Regions from separate parts of the Stenotrophomonas sp. As-7 genome, predicted to be linked through region 1. Evidence: riboswitches for the same ligand, from Rfam matches in the RefSeq annotation. Region 1 holds a riboswitch; the other holds the start of a gene.

Region 1 (11,908 bases):
CACCGCTGGTGGTGAGCGTGTGGATCGCCCGCGATGGCGCGATCTCCAAACTGGAATTCGACAGCTTGGGTGATGCCCAGGTGGATGCCGATCTGCGTGCGACGCTGCAGGCCACGGCGTTGCCGGCGGCGCCGCCGAAGGACATGCGCCAGCCGCTGCGGTTGGGGCTGGTGCTTACCCAGTAGATCCACGCCATGCGTGGATCGCGTGCCGATTGCCCACAACAGCCACGCATGGCGAGGCTCTACTATGTGTCTCCGCATGCGTGGCTGCGTTTGGCAGGTGCCAACCAAGGTTGGCGACTACCAGTAGATCCACGCCATGCGTGGATCGCGTGCCGATTGCCCACAACAGCCACGCATGGCGAGGCTCTACTATGTGTCTCCGCATGCGTGGCTGCGTTTGGCAGGTGCCAACCAAGGTTGGCGACTACCAGTAGATCCACGCCATGCGTGGATCGCGTGCCGATTGCCCACAACAGCCACGCATGGCGAGGCTCTACCGCGTTGCCAGCTGCGGTTCCCGCGCGGCTGCACGCCACGCCCGCAGCCCGAACAATGCCAGGCCCAGGAAGAACACGTACAACGCAGCAGTCACGTGCAGCGACTTGAACAGGTACGCGCCCACGTAGACCACGTCCACCACGATCCACACCCACCAGCAGGCGGCGTGTCGGCGTGCCTGCCACCACTGCCCGACCAAGCTCAACGCGGTCAGCATCGCGTCCAGCCATGGCAGCGCCGCATCGGTGAAGGTATGCATGCCGGCGCCAAGCGCGACGCCGCCACACAGGCCGATGGCGAGGTCGCGCAGCAGCGTGTCGCGCGCCAGCGGCACGATGCGGATGCTGCCTTCATCGGCCGCGTGCTGGCGCCAGTTGATCCAGCCATAGACCAGGAAACCGCCGAAGGCGACCTGCAGCAGCGTGTCCGAGTACAGCTTGGCCTCGGCGAACACTGCGCCATACAGCGCGACCGACAGCAGGCCGACCGGCCACGCGGCCAGCCGTCGCTTCGCCATCAGCCACACCCCGAGGATGCTGAAGAGGGCTGCAGTCCACTCGAGCGCGACGCCGCTCACAGCGCGAACGTCACCGACAGGCGTGCCTGTCGCGGTGCGCCCGGGAACAGGTAGTAGTCACCGCCGCTGCTGCCGGTGTCGCGCCAGTAGAAGCGGTTGAACAGGTTGTCCACCGACAGGTTCCAGGTCACGGCACGCTCGTGCAGGCGGTGCTGGAAGCGCAGGCCAGCGTCGAACACCGAGTAGTCCGGTGCGCGTACACCGCCATCGGCGCGGGCGACGTTGGCGGCGGCATAGCGCCAACCACCGGTCACCTCCAGGCCCTCGGCGAACGGCAGTGCATAGGCCAGATGCACGCTGGCGCGCACCTTCGGCACGTTCACCAGCTGATGGCCTTCATAGGCCGGAGTACCGCTGTCGCGTGCGCGCGCCTGCAGCACGCTGGCGCTGGCGACGATCTGCAGCGCGTCGGTCAGCTGGCCGTTGGCGGTCAGTTCCAGGCCGGTATGGGTCTGCTTGCCTTCTTCGACGAAGGTGTAGCCGGCATCACTGCCGTCCGGCTTTGCGTACTGGTAGGGCTGGGTAGTGCGGAACACTGCGGCGCCCAGGGTAAGAGCGTCCACCGGTACGTACTTCACACCCACTTCCAGCTGCCGCGACTGCATCGACGGCAGGAAGGTATCGGCGTTGGACGTCCAGAACGGTGCTTCCTGGCCCAGCGAAATGCCGCGCACGTAGCTGGCGTAGGCGTTGAGCTGGTCGGTGGCCTTCCACACCAGCGCGGTCTGCGGCAGGAAGCGCGACAAACGGCTGTGGCGCTGCGGCGTGCCGCGCTTGTCATAGGCGCGCTCGTCCAGGCGCACGAAGCGGCCACCGGCCAGCCACTGCCAGTCATCGCCGAAGCTCATCCGGTCCAGTGCGAAGAACGCGGTCTGGCGGCTGTCCAGGCGCCGTGCCGATGCACCCGGCATCTTCGGTGAGGGCTCGAACACCGGCACCTGCGCATCGTGGATGTTGCTGGTGCCGACGTACTCGTTGACGCTCGGGCGCTTGTCGACGGTGCGGCGGAAGTAGTCCGCGCCGATGCTCAGCTGGTGGCCGACGCTGCCGGTGTCGAAGCTGCCGCGCAGTTCGGCACGCGCCTGCTGGTTGCGGCGGGTGTCATCCGGGCTGCGGTAGTCGTAGATGTCGTAGTCGCCGTTGGGGGCGAAATAGTTGCCCGGCACACTGCCATCTGCGCACCCTGCGGTGTAGTAGCAGCCATAGGCGAAGGCGACGTTGTCATCGATCACCGAGCGGCTGTGGCCGATCGACAGCCGCGACTGCCAGGCGTCGTTGAAGTCGTAGGTGTGCAGGGCGGTGATGTTGGTGCTGGCGATGTCCACCGGCCGCTGCCACGGCTGGTAGCCGAGCAGGCGCTCGCGGTCGACGCCGCGTGGCAGGTCCCGCGCGCCCAGCAGCTGGAAGCCGGACACCGAGCGCTGCGAGCTGGTCTGGTAGTTGGCATCCACTTCCAGCTTGCCGTGTTCGCCGATCAGCCAGTCGGTGGACAGCGAATAGAAGTTGCGGCGACCGTCGGCATGCTCGACGTAGGAATCGTTGGCATCCCAGGCGGCATTGAAGCGGACGCCGAAGCGCGGGGTCAGCCAGTGGCCGACATCCACGGCGGCATAGCGCGAGCCTTCCGAATCGGTGCCCAGGGTGACCGTGCGTACTTCCGCCGGGCGCTTGCCCACGTAGTTGATGATGCCGCCGGGCGCCATCACGCCAGCCGCGAGGCCGGTTTCGCCCTTCAGGATCTGCACTTCCTGGATGTTCTCCAGCGCCAGGCGCTGTTCGCCGGCGATGGACATGCCGTTGAACCGGTAGCCGGTGGCCGCGTCCAGCGCGAAGCCGCGGATGGCGATGTTCTGGTAGTAGCCCACCGGCGCATAGGCATCGCCCAGCGAGGCATCGTTGCTGGCCAGCTCGGACAGCGAACGCACCTGGCGACGGTCGAGGTAGTCGCGCTCCAGCACGTTCACCGAAGCGGGCGTGTCCTTCCAGGAGCCGCCGCCGAACGCGTTGACGCGCGAGGTGTCGGTGGCCGGCTTGCCGGCCTGCACGCGCACTGCCGCCAGATCGGTGGGCGAGGACGGCGGAGCATCAACGGCGTCGGTGCCTGCCTCGCTGGCGTACAGCGGCAGGGCAGCGCAGAGGGCAAGGGCGAGCAGGGTGGGGCGCAGGCAGCGGTTCATTCGATTCGTCTTCAGACAACAAGGGAGACGAAGCGACGGCGCGCAGGTGCACCGGCCCATGACGGGGGTGTGGCTGCGGCTCAAAGCTCCCTACGCCGGTGCAAACCGGATCAGGTTCCAAGGGACTCTCTCAGCCTGGCAAATCCAGGCACCCCCGCTTCAGGTGACCATTTCACTACAAATGGTACGGATTTGCGAGCTACCGCCCTTCAGCCGGGGTCAGATCCCTTTACAGCGGCAACGGATCTGACCTCGGCCGAGCGCATCATCGACGCATGGCGTCGATCTACTGGGTACCCAGCGGGTTGGGTGGCTCGCGGCTTACGCGGCGGCGTGCAGGGCCGCCAGCAGGGCCTGGCCGGGGGCCGAGGCGAACCAGGCCGGATGCCCGAGCATGAACGGCTGCCAGGCGACGTCGGCATTCGCGGTGGAGCCGGTGACGCCCTCGAAGTACTCCACTTCGGACAGAGCGAAGTCGAAATGCACCATCGGCAGCAGGTCGGCCAGCAGGTGCACGCGCGTGGGCGACAGCGGCAATTCCTGCCGGTAGCCGTCCAGCAGGGCCAGGGCGATATCGATGCGTACCGCGTCGGTGCCGCGCTCCAGCTGCAGCCAGGCCACCGCGTTGCGTTCGATTGCGGTGGCCAGGTCGAACAGCGCGCTGGTCGGCGAGGCCAGGCCGAAATCGAGCACCGTGGCAATCGTGCCGTCGTCGTTCCACAGCAGGTTGGAAACGTGCCAGTCGTTGTGCGCCCACAGCCGTGGTTCGTCCTGCAGGCGCGCGGCCAGGCCGTGGTGCCAGGGCAGCACGTCGCGGTGCAGCTGTTCTTCCCAGGGAATGCGCGCCAGGTAGCGGGCCAACCCGGGGCGGTTGCCGAGGTCGGCCTTCAGCGCGGCGATCGGGTCATCGGCGCGGATCAGGTCGTCGCGTGCCACCAGCAGATGGGTACTGCGTTGCGGGGCGTGGTAGCCGGCTGCCGCGCGGTGCAGCGTGGCCAGCATGCGCCCTGCCTCGCGGGCCTGGGCGACGTCGGTCAACGGCGACCATGACGGCAGCTCGCGATAAAGGTCCCTGCCGGCGCCCACCGCATGCAGTTCGTAGGTCCACTGGCCGTGTTCGAGTGCGGTGCGGCCCTCGTTGCTGGCCAGTACCTGCACTACCGGCATGCCGGCAGTCGCCAGATGCGCGATGAAACGGTGTTCCTCTTCCAGGCTTCCAGCGCTGCGCACACTGTGGTGGTGGCGCTTGATGAAGACCGGACCGCGCGTGCCGTCGACGATGGCCGCGGCCGACAACGGACGCGGGCTGTGCCAGCGCAGCGTGCTGTCCGCGCCCAGCTGCGGAAAATGGCCACGCAGCCAGGTGATCTCCTGCGCGTCGATCGCCGGCCAGTCAGCGGCGACCTCGTCGTTGTTGAGGCCCTGCACGCGATGGGGGGAAGAAGTCATGCCACGGCCGCTGGTGAGTAAAGGAACATCCAAGGCTGCGCATTCAACGCCATGGACGCCACAGACGCAAACGGGCGGGTCATCGACCCGCCCGTCAGGGACACATCATGTGCGGCCTGTGGCCGGCGCGCTTACCAGCCGCGATGGCGGCCGCGGTCGTGGTAGTAACGGTTGTCATGGCGCTCGCGCTGCCAGCGACGGTCATCGCGGCGGTCATGGCCATAACCGCGGTTGTAGCCCCGGTCATAACGGCGATCGTAGCCACGGTCATAACGGCGGTCATAGCGCCCGTCGTAGCGGCGGTCATGGCGGTCGGAGGTGGTCAGGTTGCCGATGGCGCCGCCGGCAACCGCGCCGCCGACGGTGGCGGCCGGGTCGCCGTTGGAGATCAGGTGACCCGCCACGCCGCCGACGACGGCACCGACCACGGTGCGCTTGTCCTTCCTCGACATCGCGCTGGCATCACTGACCACGGCCACGCCGGCAAGAAGTGCCAGGGCCATCGCCAGACCACGGAAGCTGAGTGCGGAAGTGCTGAGCATGTTGGGTTCTCCTGTGAGGTGCATGCCACGGTGGGCAGGGAGGGCGCTGGGCGCCCCGGCTGCCGTAGGGACCACGCTGGTGCCCGGACATTGCCGGAACATTGCGCGCGATCCCCGTGCGGCTTGCGCATTCATCTAGCGTCAGGCGGCATGAAGCGAGGCTGAAAGCGCTGCGGCCGCTCAGCTGCCAGAAAGGAAAAGGGCCGCAACGCGGCCCTTCCCCAGGTATCCCCCTGCCTGGCTCAGTGGCCCATGGCGCGCTGGGCCTGCTTCACCTGCTCCTGCTGGGCGTCCTGCTGCTGCAGGACATTCGGTGCACCGTGCACCGCACCACTGCTGAGCGCCATGCTCTGCTCGCTGGCAGCGCGGGTTTCTACCGCCGCGCGGCAGGCGGCCGGGTCGCCGGCGGTGCCCTGTACGGCAAACATGCGCTCGCCGTTGGTGCTGGGCACCACCGAATCGATGCGCTGCATGCCGCTGGCCTGCGCTTCCTTGGTCAGTGCAGCGGCGGCCGCCTCCAGTGCATGGCGGTCCTTGAAGGTGCCTGCCGGCAGGCCCTCCATGCCCTTCACGGCCTGGTTGTACATCGGGTTCTGCGGATGGCGCTCGTCATTGAGCAGCGGGCGCTCGCGCGCGTCCTTGATCGCATCCAGCGTCTTCGGGCCGATGATGCCGTCCACTGCCAGACCGTTGTCCTTCTGCAGCTGGCGCACGGCAGCCTCGGTGTTGCGACCGAACTTTCCATCTTCGACCAGCGGTTTGCCGTCGGCGCCCACATATCCCAGGTGGCCCAGCTGTTCCTGCGCCCTGCGCACACCTTCGCCGTGCGCACCCTGCTTATGCACTTCGTTGCTGGTCTGCGGCTTTTCCTGCGCTGCCGGCTTCGGCTCGGACGCGCTCTTGGCCTGCGCCTGCTCATGCGTCTGGCTGCGGTTTTCCAGCAGGTCGCGTGCCTGGTGCAGCGGATCGGAGGCGAACAGCTTCCAGTTCGGGTGGTCCTTCACCTGCTTGAGGTAATCCTCCACCGGCATCGTGTGCACGCCCAGCTTGCCGGTGGACTGGCTGATCAGCAGCTTGTCGGTGTTCGGGTCACGCACCACCATCACGATGTGGTCGATGCCATTCCAGTGCTCGTGCTTGGTCTTGGCCGTATCCAGGCCGATCACCATGCCTTCCTTCAGCGCACCCGGCTTGAGGATGTCGTCGCGCTTGAGCAGCACGCCCGAGTCCTTGTAGGCCTCGTGCACGATACCGCCGGAGCCGGCGAAGCCCAGCTTGATCTTGTCGGCGTCGGCGAACACCGCGCGGCCGGCCTTCTGGTTGATCTCGTCCTGGGTCTTGTTGAGCATCGTGCCGACCCAGCCGGAGCAGTCGATGTAGCCCTGGTCGACGTTCTTGCCGGTGACGCCCTTGCCACGGTAGTACTGGCTGGATTCGATGTTGATCGCGTACTTGACGTTGTCGTACTTCACGCCGGCGTTGTAGGCCGCATCCAGCGAAATGCCGGGTGCATCCGGCTTGGCTGCGGCAGCCGTGGCGGTGGCGGCGATGGTCGCGGCACCGGTGGCAACAGCGGCCTGCGCGGCCGGGGCCACGGTCTGCGTCGGTGCGGCCTGCACCGGTGCCGGACGTGCCTGGGCCTCGGTGATCGGCGCGATGTTCTTTTCCGGGATGCTGATCGCGTCGTACTTGCGGTCGTAGTACTGGGCGAAGGTACTGGCCAGGTCACGATCATTCATCGTGCGCATCTCGGCGCGCGTATGCCCGGTCAGCGCTTCCACGTCACCGCCGATCTGGCCCATGATGCGCGGGCGCATGTCGATCGGATCGCCGTGGCCGTCGCGCACCAGGCCGAACGTGCCGGTGGCGATCGCGGTCTGGATCGAACCGTAGCCGGCCGCACCCTGCTGGTGTGCCAGATACAGGTCCAGGCCGCTCGGCTTGTCATCACCGGACAGGTACGGGTGGCCGGTGCGGTCATGGCGCTTTTCCATGTCCACCAGGTTGCGCTTGAACATCTCCGCTGCCGCTTCGGTGTTGCGGGTCGGGTCGTACTCGTGGCCGGTCAGGCCGTACTGCTTGGCCGACGACGGCAGGAACTGGAACAGGCCCTTGGCATCGGTCTTGTCGTTGTGCGCGCGCTCGTCAAAGCGGCCACCGGTCTCGATGTGGGCAAAGCGCAGGAAGTCTTCGCTGGCGATGCCCTTGCGCTGTGCAACCTGCTCGATGATGTCGAGAACTTCCTTTCTGCTGTAGTCACGTTGTGCCATGACACTTCCTCTGGGGTTGATGGTGCGGCCTTTGCCGCGATACGCCAACCGGACTCATCCGTGAGTCTTCAACATGTCGGTCAACAGGTGCTGCGGGGTGGTGCGTCTTACTTTTCGACGTAGGCCTTGCGGGCGGCGTCGTAGTGGTACTGGCGTGCATCGGCCGCACCCAGCGCACGGGTCTGGCCCGGGCCGGAAATGGTGGTGCCGGTGGCGGTGACACTGATGCTGGGCAGGTCGCTGCCGGCGACGGCGTTGAAGGCCAGAACGCCCCGGTTGCTGACGCACGGCATCACCTGGCCGTCGTCGCAGGCGGCCGAATTGTCTTCGCCGGTGATCACCGTGCCGAGGCTGGCCCAGACCTGGCCGTCTTCGGATTTCTCGTAGTCCGGGTTGAACACCAGCACGGTGTAGCTTTCGATGCTGGTACCGGTGGCGAAGGTGCTGGTCGGCACCGCCAGCACCAGCTTGCCGGCCGGGGTGCGGTACTCCAGCGGCTTGCGCTTGCTGTCTATGTCCGGCGCGGTGCCGTAGGCGCCGACGGTGCCGATCCACGGTTCGGCACCCTTGAACACCCACGGCCGATCCGGCTTGTCGCCGGTCAGGGTGAAGGTGGCCTCGGTGAGCGTGACCTGGCTGTCCGGACCGACGTCGTCTTCGCCGGGCTTGCCGTACTTCTGCGGCGTGTTCCAGGCAAAGCCGGTGTAATAGCGGGTGCCGGCCACTTCGAAGGCATGGCCGAACCAGAAGGTGGCGACACTGCCATTGGCTACTTCATACGAAACGGCACCATCGCCGTCGACGTCGTAGATGAAATACAGCACGCTGCCGGCATCGGGGGGCGTGGCGGTGGCCGTGGTGGCGGGTGTGGCGGAGCTCTGCATCGGGGCAACATCCTGTCGTGGCGCGGTGGCGCCCTGTGGTGACGCGGTCGAAGTCGAGGGGGTGCAGGCGCTGGCAAGCAACGCAACGAGCAGGCCGGCGAACGTCGCACACAGACGTGGGCGGACACGGGCCAAGCGGGATTGCGGAAGGATCTTCATGCACCTCTCCATGGTTTGCGGGCGTCGGACAGGAAGGCCAACGCAGAACACGCCCCACCCTCAGTGAGGGGGAACGTCGTGATGAGCCGGTCGATTCCTTCGACCTCGCATAGGAAAACCCATCAGGGCGGATAATGGCACAGATGCGACGATGATCACAGGGGGGCAGGGGGGAGGCTCCCCAAAGAGCTGTGAACGGTGTCTCAGATCCTGCCGTCGCGCAGGTAGTCGAACAGTTCCGCGTCGCCCTTCAGCCCCAGCTTGAGCATGGCATCACCCTTCTGGCGGCTGATGGTGCTGACGCTCTTGTGCAGCTGCAGCGAGATTTCCTTTACCGTCATGCCGGTGCCGAGCAGGCGCAGCACCTCCACTTCGCGCGGTGACAACGGCTTGCCATCGCCCTCGCGCATGCGCCAGCTGCCGGCTTCCTCCACCCGCTCACGCAGGCTGCGGCTGATGTAGGACTGGCCGCGATAGACCGCCTGGATCGCCTGCGGCAGTTCATCCATTGACGAACTCTTGTCGACCAGGCCGAGCACGCCGCTGTCGAGCACCATGCGCAGGATCGCCAGGTTGTTGGAAACGCTGAGCATGAGCACCGGCAGGTCGGGATGGCGGCGGCGGATCATGCCGATCATGGCGAAGCCATCGGCCTGGGGGCTGCCGGGCATCGAATAGTCGGTGACCAGCAGGTCGCAGGGCTGGGTGGTCAGCAGGGTCATCAGCGCCTGGGCGTTGTCGGCCTCGCCAACGACTTTGCCAACGCCGCTGGACTCGATGACGGCGCGGGTACCGATGCGGACCACGGGGTGATCGTCTGCGATGATGATGCGCAAGGTCATGCTCTAGTATGGCCATCGGCACGCCGGACCGCGACTATCGCGGTCCTTGGCAGGACTTCCAGGAGATCGTTGCAGATGCGCAGCTGGGCGGCTCGTGGACTGATCCTGTTGACGACCCTGCTGGCTCTGCCGGCGCTGGCCCAGTCCGCGTCCGCGCCGGGACCGTTGCCGCTCAGTCCCCTGCAGCGCGAATACCTGGCCGCACATCCTGTTGTCGTTGTTGGACAGTATGACAGTGGCTGGCCCCCTTTTGAGTCGATCCAGGACGGGAAGCAGGTGGGCCTCGGCCCGGACTACCTGACGCTTTCGGCCCGTCAGCTTGGACTGAAGGTGGAGACGCGCCGCTTTGCAGACTGGCCCTCGGTGCTGGATGCGGCATGTCGCGGCGAGATCGACGTGGTAATGAACATCGCGCTCAGCGCCGAGCGTACCCGTTGCATGGTCTACACCGCCGCCTATGCCGAAGCACCGCTGGCCATGGTCGGGCGTCCCCAGGACCTGCGTGCTTCGGAGGCCCCCGATCTGGATGGCCTGCGCGTTGTGGTCGAGCAGGACTTCATGACCGGGCCGCAGGTGCGTGCGCGATTCCCAAGGGCACGACAACTTGTCGCAGACAACACGCTGACCGCCCTGAATATGGTCAGAGACGACAAAGCCGACATTTTCATCGGTAACGCCTACGTGGCAACGGAACTGATCGCCGCCGCCAAGTTGAAGGGCGTGGTGTTGCTGCGGCCCAGCGATCTGCCCCCGGAGCGCTTGCACTTCGGTGTGCCCAACAGCAAGCAGCCGTTGTCCGAAGCACTGGATCTGGCGCTGGCCGCGGTCAGCGAAGCCCAGCGCGACGCCCTCGCGCAGCGCTGGCTGCCACCGCCGCAGTGGTCGGCGTCGGCGCAGCTGGCATTGAGCCAGGCCGAGAAACGCGTGCTGCAGCAGCCATTGAAGATCGGCTTTGCGCCCAATGCCGCACCGCTGTCGTTCGCCGACAGGAATGGCAAGCCCAGTGGCCTGACCAATGAATACCTGCAGCGCCTGCTGCAGGCCGGCGCCAACCTGCAGGTTGAAAACAGCCATGACTGGTACGAGGTGCGCGAGAAGGCGCGTCGCGGGGAACTGCAGGCGGTGATCGGCATTCCTGCCGATTCACGTTATCTGGGGCCGGAATGGGTGTTCAGCCAACCCTTCATCACCGTGCCCAATGTGATCGTCACCCGCACGGATAGTCCGTCGATGCTGGGCCTGTCCGACCTGGACGGCAAGCGCGTGCTGCTGTCCGATCCGGAGCGCATCCGCGGCTACGTGCAGCAGCAGGCACCATCGGTGAAGATCGTCGCCGCGCGCAGCGCCGAGCAGGCCCTGCAACGCCTTGCTGATGGCGAGGCCGATGCCTACGTGGGCAACCTGGCGCTGGTCGACCAGCTGCTGCGCAACCGCTTTCCGGGGCGCCTGCAACTGGCCGCACCTGCGGGGTTCAACGACCAGCTGGCGCTGGCGGTGGAGCGTCGTCATGCGGCCTTGGCCACCACCTTCGACCGCCTGCTGCTGCAGATGGGGCCACGCCAGCGCGAGGCCCTGCGCGGCGATTGGCTGGCGGTTGAATATCGCGATGGGGTGGACTGGCGCACCCTCCTGCGCTGGGGCCTTCCCCTGCTGCTGGTGCTGGCCACTGCGGTGGCGGTGCACGGGCTGGGGCACTGGCGGTTGCGCCGCGAAGTGGCCGGCCGCCGTGAGCTGGAGCAGCGCCTGGCCGAGGTGACCGACAACCTGCCTGCCATCGTCTACCAGGCCCGCCGCGAAGCGGACGGTACCTTGAGCTTTCCCTTCATTGCCGGCGATGTGCAGTCGATGTTCGGCATCAGCCGCCAGCAGGCGGAGACGGATGGGCAGGCGCTGTTGGCATGCATCGATGCCGATGACCGCGAAAAGGTGTTGCGCGCGATGGAACTGGCGGCGCGCAATTTCGCACCGCTTTCCTTCGAGTTCCAAGTCCATCGCGAAGGAAGCGCACCCTGCTGGGTGCGCAGCCAGGCGCACCCGTATTCCACCGAAGCGGGCGCGGTGACCTGGAGTGGTTACTGGGTGGACGTGAGCCAGGCGCGCGCGCAGGCCGACGCGCTGGCCGCGGCGATGGTCGAAGCCGAACAGGCAGCGGCAGCGAAGTCGCGCTTCCTGGCTACCATGAGCCATGAAATCCGCACGCCGATGAGTGGTGTACTGGGCATGCTGGAAGTGCTGGCGCATTCGCCGTTGGACGCCGAACAGCAACGCATCCTTGGCGTGATCGAAGACTCGGCGCAGATGCTGCGGCAGATCCTGGACGACATCCTCGACTATTCGCGGATGGAAGCGGGCGCGCTGCGCCTGGAGCCGGTACCGCTGCCGGTGCGGCCCCTGCTGGAGGGGGTGCATCGATTGTTGTTGCCGCAGGCTACGGCGCGCGGCCTGGACCTGCAGCTGGACATCGACGAACAGCTGGCCCAGGCCCATGAAGTGGATGGCGTGCGT
Region 2 (11,908 bases), 1.1 Mb from region 1:
GGCGCTGCAGCAGCTGCGAAGTACCGACGATACGAGGGGTGTCGATGGCGGTGTCCTGCTCGTAGAAGGCCTGGCGCACCTTCAACACCATCGCGATTTCTTCCAGCGAACAGTTGCCGGCGCGTTCACCGATGCCGTTGACGGTGCATTCGACCTGGCGCGCGCCACCTTCGATGGCGGCCAGTGAGTTGGCCACGGCCAGGCCCAGGTCGTTGTGGCAGTGCGCGCTGAAGATCACGTTGCCCGCGTTCGGCACATCGGCGACGCCCGCGATGACCTGCTGGAACATCGTGCGGATTTCTTCCGGCGTGGTGAAGCCGACGGTGTCGGGCAGGTTGATGGTGGTGGCGCCGGCAGCGATCGCCACGCGCGAGACCTCGATCAGGTAATCCAGCTCGGTACGGGTGGCGTCCTCAGCGGAGAACTCCACGTCATCGATGTAGGAGCGGGCCAGCGCTACGTGCCTGTGTACCGATTCCAGTACCTGCTCACGCGTCATCCGCAGCTTGTGCTCACGGTGCAGCGGGCTGGTTGACAGGAACACATGCAGGCGCGGGTTGGCCGCCGCTTCCAGCGCACGCGCCGAGGTCTCGATGTCCGCCTGCAGGCAGCGCGACAGCACCGCCAGGCTCAGGCTCGGGCGGCGCAGTTCGCGGCCGATCAGGGCCATCGCTTCACGGTCGGACTGCGAGCTGGCCGGGAAGCCGGTCTCGATGATGTCCACGCCCAGTTCGTCCAGCGCACGCGCCATCACCAGCTTCTGCGGCGGGCTCATGCTGCAGCCGGGGGACTGCTCGCCGTCACGCAGGGTGGTGTCGAAGATGCGGATGCGCGGGGTGGTAATTCGTTCGATGGTGGTCACAGGGAAATCTCCTCGACAGCGGGTGCGACGGCTTGCAGGGGGGAAGGGGAAGGCGTTGGGAAAGCGGTGGCGGTCGCCTTGGCGGGCGAACGCGGAGTTTCTGCCCGGCGTCGGCGCGGTTTGCGCGGCGGACGCGGACGGATATCGGTGAGCAGGCCGGCGAGCACGCCGGCATCGATGTTGCCGCCGGAGACGACCGCGCACTTGCGGCGGCCGGCGACGCGACGCCCGGCGGCCAGTGCCAGCGCACCGGCGCCCTCGGCGATGATGTGTTCTTCCAGTGCCAGCCGCACCAGGGTCTCGCGCAGTTCGGCTTCGCGCACGATCACCACATCGTCCAGCAGCGAGGTGCACAGGCGGCGGGTCAGGAAGCCGGGAATCTTCACCCGCACGCCATCGGCCAGCGACGGCACAGGATTGATCTCGCGCACGTCGCCGCGGATCGCGCGGGCCATCGAATCGACACCTTCGACCTGCGCGCCGACGATGCGCACACCCTGCGACTTCAGCGCCAGGGCGACACCGGAGGCCAGGCCGCCACCGCCGATCGGTACGATCACCACGTCCGGCGCATGCGCGGCCAGCTCGATGCCGACGGTGCCCTGACCGGCGATGACGTCGGCATCATCGAACGCAGACAGGAAGCGGTATCCGTGGCGCTGCGCCAGCTCGACAGCGAACGCGTAGGCCTCGTCATAACTGTTGCCATGCTGGCGTACCGTCGCGCCCCAATGGGCGACGCCAGCGATCTTGGTGGCCGGTGCGCCATGCGGCATCACGGCAATGGCCGGCACATCCAGGCGATAGGCGGCCCAGGCGACGCCCTGCGCGTGATTGCCGGCCGAGGCGCAGATCACCGGCCGGGTATCGCCACGTTCGCGGGCGGCCAGCAGGGCATTCAGCGCGCCGCGCACCTTGTACGAACCGGTGCGCTGCAGGTTCTCCAGCTTCAGCCAGGTGCCAAAGCGCTCGGCATGATGCAGCGGCGTGGGCGGCAGAAAGCGGCGCAGGCGGGCCTGCGCAGCCAGTACGTCGGCAACGGTTACGTCGCCGACATCGCTTTCCGTGCTGGCATCAGCGGCCGGCATGGGCCACCAGCAGGGTGTTGCCGACCAGCGCCTGCGGGCACGGGCGGCGAAGAAGACGCCTCCGTACCGGCACCGTGTTGCATACGGTACGGGCGTTCATGCGGATACTCCTTCCAGTGCGGTCATCTGCACCGAAACACAGTCGTAGATCTTTTCCATCTGCCGGCACAGTGTTTCCGGCGGGCGCTGGCTGTCCACCACCAGTTGCAGGTGCCAACGGCCATCGTCGGCGGCCACCGGCGCACCGGTGATCGCGCGCGGTGCGAAACCGCGGCGTTCGGCCATGCCGATCACGCGCAGCAGCGCGCCCTCGGCCGGTTGCAGCACCAGGTCAAGCCGGTATTGCATTGGGGATCTCCTGGCGTGCATGTGCAGGGTTGCTTTCCAGCATGGTGCTGTTGGCGGTATTGGGCGGCACCAGCGGCCACACGTTCGCGCGTGCATCGATGGCCACGTGCAGCAGGGCCGGGCCGGGCTCGGCCAGCAGTGCGGCCAGGCCACCTTCGACGTCATCGCGCGCATCGATGCGCGTCGCCGCGATGCCGAACACCTTGGCCAGGGCCACGAAGTCCGGGTTGTCGGACAGGTCGATCTCGCTGTAACGCTCGGCGAAGAACAGCTCCTGCCACTGCCGCACCATGCCCAGCGAACTGTTGTCCAACAGGATGATCTTCACCGGCAGGCGGCAGCGGGCGATGGTCGCCAGCTCCTGCACGTTCATCATGAAGCTGCCATCGCCGGACACCAGTACCACGGTGCGCTCAGGGCAGGCGAACTGCGCGCCCATCGCCGCCGGCAGGCCGAAGCCCATCGTGCCCAGCGCACCGCTGGTCAGGTGGTTGCGCGGATGATTGAAGCGGCAGTGCTGCGCCACCCACATCTGGTGCTGGCCGACGTCGCAGGCGATCACCGTATCGGACGGTGCCAGCTCGCTCAGGCGCTTCAGCAGCGCCGGGGCGTAGATGTGCTGGCCCGGTGCGTCGTAGCGTGCGGCGAAGCGATCGCGATGCTGTGCGCAGCGCTTGCGCCATGCGTCCTGGTGGGCCTTGGGGGAGGGGAAGGCCGCACGCAGGGCGCGGATGGCGTGGCCGACGTTGCCGGGCACGGCGACATCGGCGCTGCGCAGCTTGGAGATCTCGTACGCATCGGCATCGATGTGCACCACGCGGGCGAACGGCGCGAACTCGGCCAGCTTGCCGGTTGCCCGATCGTCGAACCGCGCACCCAGCACCAGCAGCAGGTCGCTCTCCTGCACGGCCATGTTCGCTGCACGGGTGCCATGCATGCCCAGCATGCCCAGCGACTGCGGGTGCTGGGGAGGCAGCGCGCCCAGCCCACGCAGGGTCATCACCGTGGGAATGGCGCTGGCTTCGACGAACGCGCGCAGGTCCTGCACGGCATCGCCCAGGGCAATGCCACCACCGGCATAGACCACCGGCTTTTCGGCCGCGGCCAATGCGGCGATGGCTTCGGCGATGGCGGCGTCGGCGGCGGCCGGCGGCGGTTCGACGCTGGCCGGCACATGCGCCGGCAGGTGGCTGGCATCGGCCAGCTGCACATCCTTGGGCAGGTCGATCAGCACCGGTCCGGGACGGCCCTCGCGGGCGATGCGGAAGGCATCGGCCACCACGCGCGGCAGATCATCGACGCTGCGCACCAGCCAGCTGTGCTTGACGATCGGCATGGTCAAGCCGAACACATCCAGTTCCTGGAACGCATCGGTGCCCAGCAGCGGCGTGGCCACCTGACCGGTGATGCAGACCATCGGCACCGAATCGAGCATCGCATCGGCGATGCCGGTGACCAGGTTCGACGCGCCCGGCCCGGAGGTCGCCACGCAGACGCCAACTTGGCCACTGGCGCGCGCAAAGCCGTTGGCGGCCAGCGCCGCGCCCTGCTCATGGCGCACCAGGATGTGCTTCAGCGACGAATCCACCAGCGCGTCGTAGAACGGCATGATGGTGCCGCCCGGGTAGCCGAACAGCGTACGGACACCCTCGGCCTCCAGCGCCTGGGTCAGCCAGCGCGCGCCGTTGGGCGGCGCGCTGCGGTGTGTGGGAGAGTTCATGGGGGAACCTTGCAGAGCGGGTGGGGGTGCCGCGTTGTTACGCGGCTTGACCTTGCAACCAGACCATCTTGGCGCGCAGTTCCTTGCCTACCTTCTCGATCGGATGCTCCAGGTCGGCCTGCTTGAACCTGTTGTAGTTCGGCAGGCCCGCTTCGTACTCGGCCACCCAGTTCTTGGTGAAGGTGCCGTCCTGGATGTCCTTCAGCACTTCCTTCATGCGCTCCTTGGTACCGGCGTCGATCACCCGCGGGCCGCTGACGTAGTCGCCGTACTGCGCGGTCTCGGAGATGAACTCCAACATGCGCGAGATGCCGCCTTCGTAGAACAAGTCGACGATCAGCTTCAGTTCGTGCAGCACTTCGTAATAAGCGATTTCCGGCTGGTAACCGGCTTCAACCAGGGTCTCGAAGCCCGCCTGCACCAGCGCCGAAGCGCCGCCGCACAGCACCGCCTGCTCACCGAACAGATCGGTTTCGGTTTCTTCCTTGAAGGTGGTCTGGATCAGGTTGGCACGTGCGCCACCCAGGCCGCCGGCATAGGCAAGTGCGTACTCGGCAGCCTTGCCGCTCTTGTCCTGGTAGACCGCCCAGATGCACGGCACACCGCGGCCGATTTCATATTCGCGACGGACCAGCGCACCCGGGCCCTTCGGTGCGACCAGCACCACGTCCAGGTCGTCGCGCGGCTTGATCATGTCGAAGTGCACGTTCAGACCATGCGCGAACAGCAGCACCGCGCCCTGCTTCATGTTCGGTGCCAGCACGTCCTCGTACAGCTTCTTCTGCACCATGTCCGGGGTCAGCACCGCAACCAGGTCGGCATCCTTCACCGCATCAGCCGGTGCCTTCACGGTGAAGCCATCGGCCTGCGCCTTGACCTCGGTGGGGCCGCCCGGGCGCAGGCCTACCACCACATCGAAGCCGGATTCACGCAGGTTCAGCGCGTGTGCGCGGCCCTGGCTGCCGTAGCCGATGACGGCGATCTTGGTCTGGGGCAGTTCGTTGGTGCTCATGGGGGAGGTTCCTTGCGGGTGGGAAGAAAAAAGACGGCCGGCAGTCGAATCGACGTACCGGCCGGTCAGGGAAAAGCGGGGAGGGCAGCGCCGCGCGTCGCACAGGTACTGCCACCACGAGGATTCGTGGTGCAGCGGGCTTGGGTTGTGCGATGGGCGTTGGTCATGGTGGTTGCGTCTGAAACCAGGTCCTGAAATGAAAAAACCCGCACCTGGGCGGGTGCGGGTTTTGAAGAGTTCCGGTGTATTTGCTGCTTACACGCTGGCTCGTCCCGCACCTGTTGGTTGGGTAATAAGTACGAGCACAAGAATCGAACGCAGCGAGGCGGCGCCGGTATCGGCGGCTTCAATGTGGGTTCGGGGTGGCGTGTTGTGATGCAACATGTGATCGAGAAAACCACAGCCGTTTCGGCGCTGTCAACCCTCGCAGCGATATTCCTGTCAGTTTCCACTGCATGCAGTGCAATCGCTTGTGGCACAAGGATGGTTGCCGCTGAAAGTGTTTCGGTGAACCCGAATTCACTCTTTTCAACGGGTTTTTTGCGCGGATTCCGGATGATTCTGTCTTGCTGGGTGCGGACCAAGATCCGCAGCCACCGAAGGGCGGCCGTCCATGACCTATGCCCGATGGCCCCTGATCGCCGTAGCAGCGAAGATCGGTTACCACCCTTCCATTCGGAACCCGACCGTGTCCCGACGCCTTGCCCGTTCCCTGCTGGTGGCTGCCGTGCTGGCTGCCGTGCCCGTGCTGTCCCAGGCTGCCGACCGCATTACCGGCCACACCTTCGCCACCCGTTCGGAGGTGATCGCCCCGCATGCGATGGCCGCCACCTCGCAGCCGCTGGCCACCCAGATCGCGCTGGACGTGATGAAGGGTGGTGGCTCGGCGGTCGATGCCGCCATTGCGGCCAACGCAGCGCTGGGCCTGATGGAACCCACCGGCAATGGCGTCGGCGGCGACCTGTTCGCCATCGTGTGGGACCCGAAGACGCAGAAGCTCTACGGCTACAACGGCTCCGGCCGCTCGCCGAAGTCGCTCACCCTGGCCGAGTTCCAGCGTCGTGGCCTGAAGGAGATCCCGGCCACCGGTCCGCTGCCGGTATCGGTACCGGGCGCGGTGGATGGCTGGTTCGCGTTGCACGACCGGTTCGGCCGCAAGCCGATGGCCGACAACCTGGCCCCCGCCATCCGCTATGCGCGCGAAGGGCACCCGGTGGCCGAAGTGATTGCCTATTACTGGGATCGCTCGGTGCCGAAGCTGTCGCAGTATCCGGGTTTCAAGGAACAGTTCACCATCGACGGCCACGCCCCGCGCAAGGGTGAGATGTGGAAGAACCCGAATCTGGCGGACACCCTGCAGAAGATTGCCGACGGGGGGCGTGATGCCTTCTACAAGGGCGACATCGCCCACACCATCGGCGATTACTTCAAGAACAATGGCGGCTACCTGAGCTACCAGGACATGGCCGACCATCATGGCGAGTGGGTTGAGCCGGTCAGCAGCAACTACCGCGGCTATGACGTGTGGGAGCTGCCGCCGAACAGCCAGGGTATCGCCGCGCTGCAGATCCTCAACGTGCTGGAAGGCTACGACTTCTCGAAGATTCCGTTCGGCTCGCCCGAGCACGTGCACCTGTTCGTGGAAGCAAAGAAGCTCGCTTTCGCCGACCGTGCGCGCTTCTACGCCGATATGGCCTTCCAGCCGGCACCGGTACAGAAGCTGATTTCCAAGGAGTACGCCTCGCAGCGCCGCGCGCTGATCTCGATGGACAAGGCGCTGAAGGAAGTACAGCCGGGTACGCCGAAGCAGCTGGAAGAGGGCGACACGATCTACATGACCGTGGCCGACGCCGACGGCATGATGGTGTCGCTGATCCAGTCCAACTACCGCGGCATGGGCAGCGGCATGGCGCCGCCGGGGCTTGGCTTCATCCTGCAGGATCGCGGCGAGATGTTCGTGCTGCAGAAGAACCATCCCAATGGCTACGCACCGGGCAAGCGCCCCTTCCAGACCATCATTCCGGCCTTCATCACCAAGGGCGGCAAGCCCTATGCAAGCTTCGGCGTGATGGGCGGCGCGATGCAGCCACAGGGACACGCGCAGATCGTGATGAACCTGGTGGACTTCGGCATGAACCTGCAGGAAGCCGGCGATGCGCCGCGTATCCAGCACGAGGGCTCGACCGAACCGACCGGACAGGCGACGGCGATGACCGATGGCGGTGAGGTCAATCTGGAAACCGGGTTCCCGTACGAGACAGTGCGTGCGCTGATGCGCAAGGGGCACCGCGTGGTGTTTGCCGATGGTCCGTACGGCGGCTACCAGGCGATCCTGCGTGATCCGGACACGGGCGTGTATTACGGCGCGTCGGAGAGTCGCAAGGATGGGCAGGCGGCGGGGTATTGAGGTTTCCCGGCCGCCGGGCTCAGCCCCCTCGCGGCTGATCGCCAGAGCAGGTTCATGCGCTGGGGCGTGCGGGTGGGAGTGTCGGGGGACGCCGTGAATACGTCCCTGTAGGCTTAGCCGCGCCATCCATGGCGCGGATACCCCCGCCACCCCCACCCGCACGCCCCCCGAAAGTTTCCGTGCGCGTCAGCCACGGAATAGAAAGAAGAAGAGCAAAGGCAAAGGCAACAGCTGCGTGCTTCTTGTTTTCCGATACACCTCATCCACGCATGGCGTGGATAGATTGTGTCGACCAAGGTCGACACCTACCGGCCGCGGGAAACTGTCGGGGGTGGGGCGGTGTGGGTGGGCAGGACCGTTGGCGCCATGGATGGCGCCATCGAGCCCCCAGGGATGGGTTTACGGCGTGTCCTGCCCACCCACACCGCCTCGCCCAGCCAGCAGTAACCCAGAGCCGCTTTGGCTTTTGAAGTTGCACTTGCCGTTGCTTGAAAAAAAAGCGGTGCAGCCGCAGGCTGCAAAACACCCTCAATCCGAATCCTGCGCCCGCGCCGCCTCCGCCTGGGTCTCTTCCTGCGCCGCCATCTCACGTGCGATCCACGCATCGATCATGCGTCGCTGGCGCTGCGTCTGCCGGCGCTCGCGCGTGTACTCCTGGTCCAGCACCCGGTACAGCGACACCATCACCAGCACCATCAGCAGAGCGAATGGCAACGCTGCGATCGTGATCATTCCCTGCAGCGCATCCAGCCCACCCGCCAACAGCAATGCCGCCGCGATCAACGCGACCGCGATGCCCCACGCCAGTTTGCGCTTCAGCGGCGGATCGCCGGCTTCGTCGGTGGACATGCTGGCCAATACCAGTACCGCCGAATCGGCCGAGGTCACGAAGAAGATCATCAACAGCACCAACGCCACCGCCGACAGCATCAGCGATGCCGGCAGGCTGTCGAACAGGGTGAACAACACCGTCTCGTAGCCATTGCCCAGCGCCTGCACCAGGTCGGCGTGGCCGAAGATCTGTGCCCACAGCGCGGTGCCGCCGAAAACCGCGAACCAGAAGAAGCCCAGCAGCGTCGGTGCCAGCACCACGCCGATCACGAACTCGCGCACGCTGCGGCCGCGCGAGATGCGTGCGATGAACGAGCCCACGAACGGTGCCCAGGAAATCCACCAGGCCCAGTAGAAGATCGTCCAGTCGGCCACCCAGGTGCTGCCGGAGAACGGCGACATGCGCAGGCTCATGGTCACCAGTTGGTTGAGGTAGGAACCCAGCGTGGTGGTGAACGTATCGAAGATGAATCCGGTCGGTCCCAGCACCAGTACGGTCGCGGCCAGCAACGCCGCCAGCGCCAGGTTGAAGTTGGACAGCCACTTCACGCCGCGCTCCACGCCGCTGGCGGTGGAGGCCATGTACAGCACGAAGGCAATGGCGATGATGGTCATCTGCACCGGCACCGTAGCCTGCAGGCCGAACACGCGCTCCACACCCGCAGCGATCTGGATGGTGCCGAAGCCGAGCGTCGTCGCCACGCCGATCGCCGTGGCAACCACCGCCGCGATGTTGACGACGCGGCCGATCCAACCGCGGTGGTGGCGGCCGATGATCGGCTGCAGCATATCGCTGACCAGTCCGCGTCCATTGCGGTTGAACTGGAACCAGGCCATCGCCAGACCGATCAGCGCGTAGATCGCCCACGGATGCAGGCCCCAATGGAAGAACGCATAGCGCATCGACGCACGCGCAGCATCCATGCTCTGTGCTGCCAGGCCTTCCGGTGGCTTGGTGAAGTGCGAGATCGGTTCGGCAGCTCCCCAGAACACCAGGCCGATGCCCATGCCGGCAGCGAACAGCATCGACATCCAGCTGGCGCGCGAAAACTCGGGCTCGGCGTCTTCGCCACCGATGCGCAGGTTGCCGAAGCGGCCGAACGCCAGGTACATCAGGAATACCAGTGCCAGGAATACGACCAGCAGGTACAGCCAACCGACGCTGCGGATGACATCGGCCAGCGCCGCCTGCACGACGGTATTGAAGGGGCCAGGCGCGAGGCCGGCCAGCAGCACCAGGGCAAGTACCAGTGCGATGGAAATGCGAAACACCATGAAGGAGCTTCTCCGATCAAGGGATTGAGGGGAGCGAGCAAAAGCTTGCAGGGAGTGGGCCGGCGACAGCGTGCGCGCACCGGACAGACGCCGCGATGGCGGCAGGGAAAGCACCGCTTGCGGCGGTGCGGCGCGCGTGCACGTTACTGAATGCGACGTCACGGTTCTGTTAACGCGGGTGTAGTAGATCCACGCCAGGCGTGGGTGTACGGCCAGGAGGCCGAGTGGTTTCTATGTTCTAATGCGCACCAAGAAGCGGGGGTACCGCGGCCTTGTGGCCACGGTTGAGATAGTCCCTTGGAACCTGATCCGGCTCATACCGGCGTAGGGAAGCTTTGCAATGCAGCCGTGCCCCGACCCCGCCCAAGGACTGCCTTGGTGCTGTCCGGGCGTGGGTGCAGTGCGCCGCCGCTTCGTCCCTGACCTTCCTGGACGATGCCCGATGAACGCACAGCTCTCTGCCCTGCAGCAACAGGCCCAGCAACTCTCCGAGTCCGTGACCCGGCCCATACCCGGCTCGCGCAAGATCCACGTGCCCGGCTCGCGCGCGGACCTGCAGGTGCCGATGCGCGAGATCGCGCTGACCCGCACGCCCACCGTGTTCGGTGGCGAAGAGAACGCACCGGTCACCGTCTACGACACCTCCGGCCCGTACACCGATCCGGACGTGCGCATCGACCTGTCTGCCGGTCTGCCGGCACTGCGTCGCGGCTGGGTGGAGGAGCGCAACGACACCGAACAGCTTGACGGCCTCAGCTCTTCGTTCGGCCGCGCGCGTGAGCACGATCCCAAGCTGGATCCGGTGCGCTTCCCCGCGCGCAGCCTGCCACGCCGCGCGCGTGCTGGTGCCAACGTCACCCAGATGCACTATGCGCGCCGCGGCATCATCACCCCGGAAATGGAATTCGTCGCCATCCGCGAGAACCAGCGGCTGGAGGCGATCCGTGATGCCGCACTGCTGCAGCAGCATCCCGGTGAATCCTTCGGCGCATCGATCCAGCACATCATCACCCCGGAATTCGTGCGCGAGGAAATCGCCCGCGGCCGTGCGGTGCTGCCCAACAACATCAATCACCCGGAAAGCGAGCCGATGATCATCGGCCGCAACTTCCTCACCAAGATCAACGCCAACATCGGCAACAGCGCGGTGTCCTCGGGTATTGCCGAGGAAGTGGAAAAGCTGGTGTGGGCGATCCGCTGGGGCGGTGACACGGTGATGGACCTGTCCACCGGCAAGCACATCCACGAAACGCGCGAGTGGATCATCCGCAACTCGCCGGTGGCGATCGGTACGGTGCCGATCTACCAGGCGCTGGAGAAGGTCGACGGCCGCGCCGAAGCGCTGACCTGGGAGATCTTCCGCGACACCCTGATCGAACAGGCCGAACAGGGCGTGGACTACTTCACCATCCATGCCGGCGTGCTGCTGCGCTACGTGCCACTCACCGCCAAGCGCGTTACCGGCATCGTCAGCCGCGGCGGTTCGATCATGGCCAAGTGGTGCCTGGCCCACCACAAGGAAAACTTCCTTTACACGCATTTCGAAGACATCTGCGAAATCATGAAGGCCTATGACGTGACCTTCTCGCTGGGCGATGGCCTGCGCCCGGGCTGCATTGCCGATGCCAACGATGCGGCGCAGTTCGGCGAGCTGGAAACGCTGGGTGAGTTGACGAAGATCGCCTGGAAGCACGACGTGCAGACCATGATCGAAGGCCCCGGCCATGTGCCGATGCAGCTGATCAAGGAGAACATGGACAAGCAGCTGCGCGAGTGCGGCGAGGCACCGTTCTACACGCTTGGCCCGCTGACCACCGACATCGCGCCGGGCTATGACCACATCACCAGTGCCATCGGCGCGGCGATGATCGGTTGGTTCGGTACCGCCATGCTCTGCTATGTCACGCCGAAGGAGCATCTGGGCCTGCCAAACCGTCAGGACGTGCGCGACGGCATCATGGCCTATCGCATCGCCGCGCACGCGGCCGATCTCGCCAAGGGCCACCCCGGTGCGCAGGTGCGTGACAACGCATTGAGCAAGGCGCGATTCGAGTTCCGCTGGGACGACCAGTTCCACCTCGGTCTGGACCCGGAGAAGGCCAAGGAATTCCACGACGAGACGCTGCCCAAGGACGCGCACAAGCTGGCACATTTCTGTTCGATGTGCGGCCCGCACTTCTGCTCGATGAAGATCACCCAGGACGTGCGCGAATACGCCGAGAAGGGCATGCAGGAGAAGTCCGAGCAGTTCCGTGCAGCCGGCGCCGAGGTGTACCAGCAGGGCTGATCGCAGAGGGGCAGCGCCGGGTCATGCCCGGCGTCATCCCATCACCCATCTCACGGACATGCGGCTATCCTCGGCCCA

What was found. Region 1 has a riboswitch for thiamine pyrophosphate ahead of QP457_RS01010 (TonB-dependent siderophore receptor). Riboswitches for the same ligand answer to the same signal wherever they lie in the genome.
Region 2: linked by a shared signal. The riboswitch ahead of thiC (phosphomethylpyrimidine synthase ThiC) and the one ahead of QP457_RS01010 (TonB-dependent siderophore receptor) in region 1 are both predicted to bind thiamine pyrophosphate.

What each region holds. Positions count from the first base shown of each region.
Region 1 covers NZ_CP127405.1:223,048-234,955, forward strand. The annotation lists gene QP457_RS01000 (TonB C-terminal domain-containing protein) at 1-185, shown strand, start outside; gene pnuC (nicotinamide riboside transporter PnuC) at 499-1,020, opposite strand; gene QP457_RS01010 (TonB-dependent siderophore receptor) at 1,077-3,257, opposite strand; TPP riboswitch at 3,328-3,423, opposite strand; gene QP457_RS01015 (phosphotransferase) at 3,579-4,706, opposite strand; gene QP457_RS01020 (glycine zipper 2TM domain-containing protein) at 4,838-5,248, opposite strand; gene QP457_RS01025 (peptidoglycan-binding protein) at 5,491-7,518, opposite strand; gene QP457_RS01030 (hypothetical protein) at 7,626-8,561, opposite strand; gene QP457_RS01035 (response regulator transcription factor) at 8,765-9,403, opposite strand; gene QP457_RS01040 (transporter substrate-binding domain-containing protein) at 9,479-11,908, shown strand, end outside.
Region 2 covers NZ_CP127405.1:3,906,995-3,918,902, reverse strand. The annotation lists gene QP457_RS17905 (2-isopropylmalate synthase) at 1-862, opposite strand, end outside; gene QP457_RS17900 (threonine dehydratase) at 859-1,950, opposite strand; gene QP457_RS17895 (ACT domain-containing protein) at 2,047-2,298, opposite strand; gene ilvG (acetolactate synthase 2 catalytic subunit) at 2,282-4,018, opposite strand; gene ilvC (ketol-acid reductoisomerase) at 4,056-5,030, opposite strand; gene ggt (gamma-glutamyltransferase) at 5,719-7,437, shown strand; gene QP457_RS17875 (BCCT family transporter) at 7,966-9,543, opposite strand; TPP riboswitch at 9,791-9,892, shown strand; gene thiC (phosphomethylpyrimidine synthase ThiC) at 9,986-11,830, shown strand.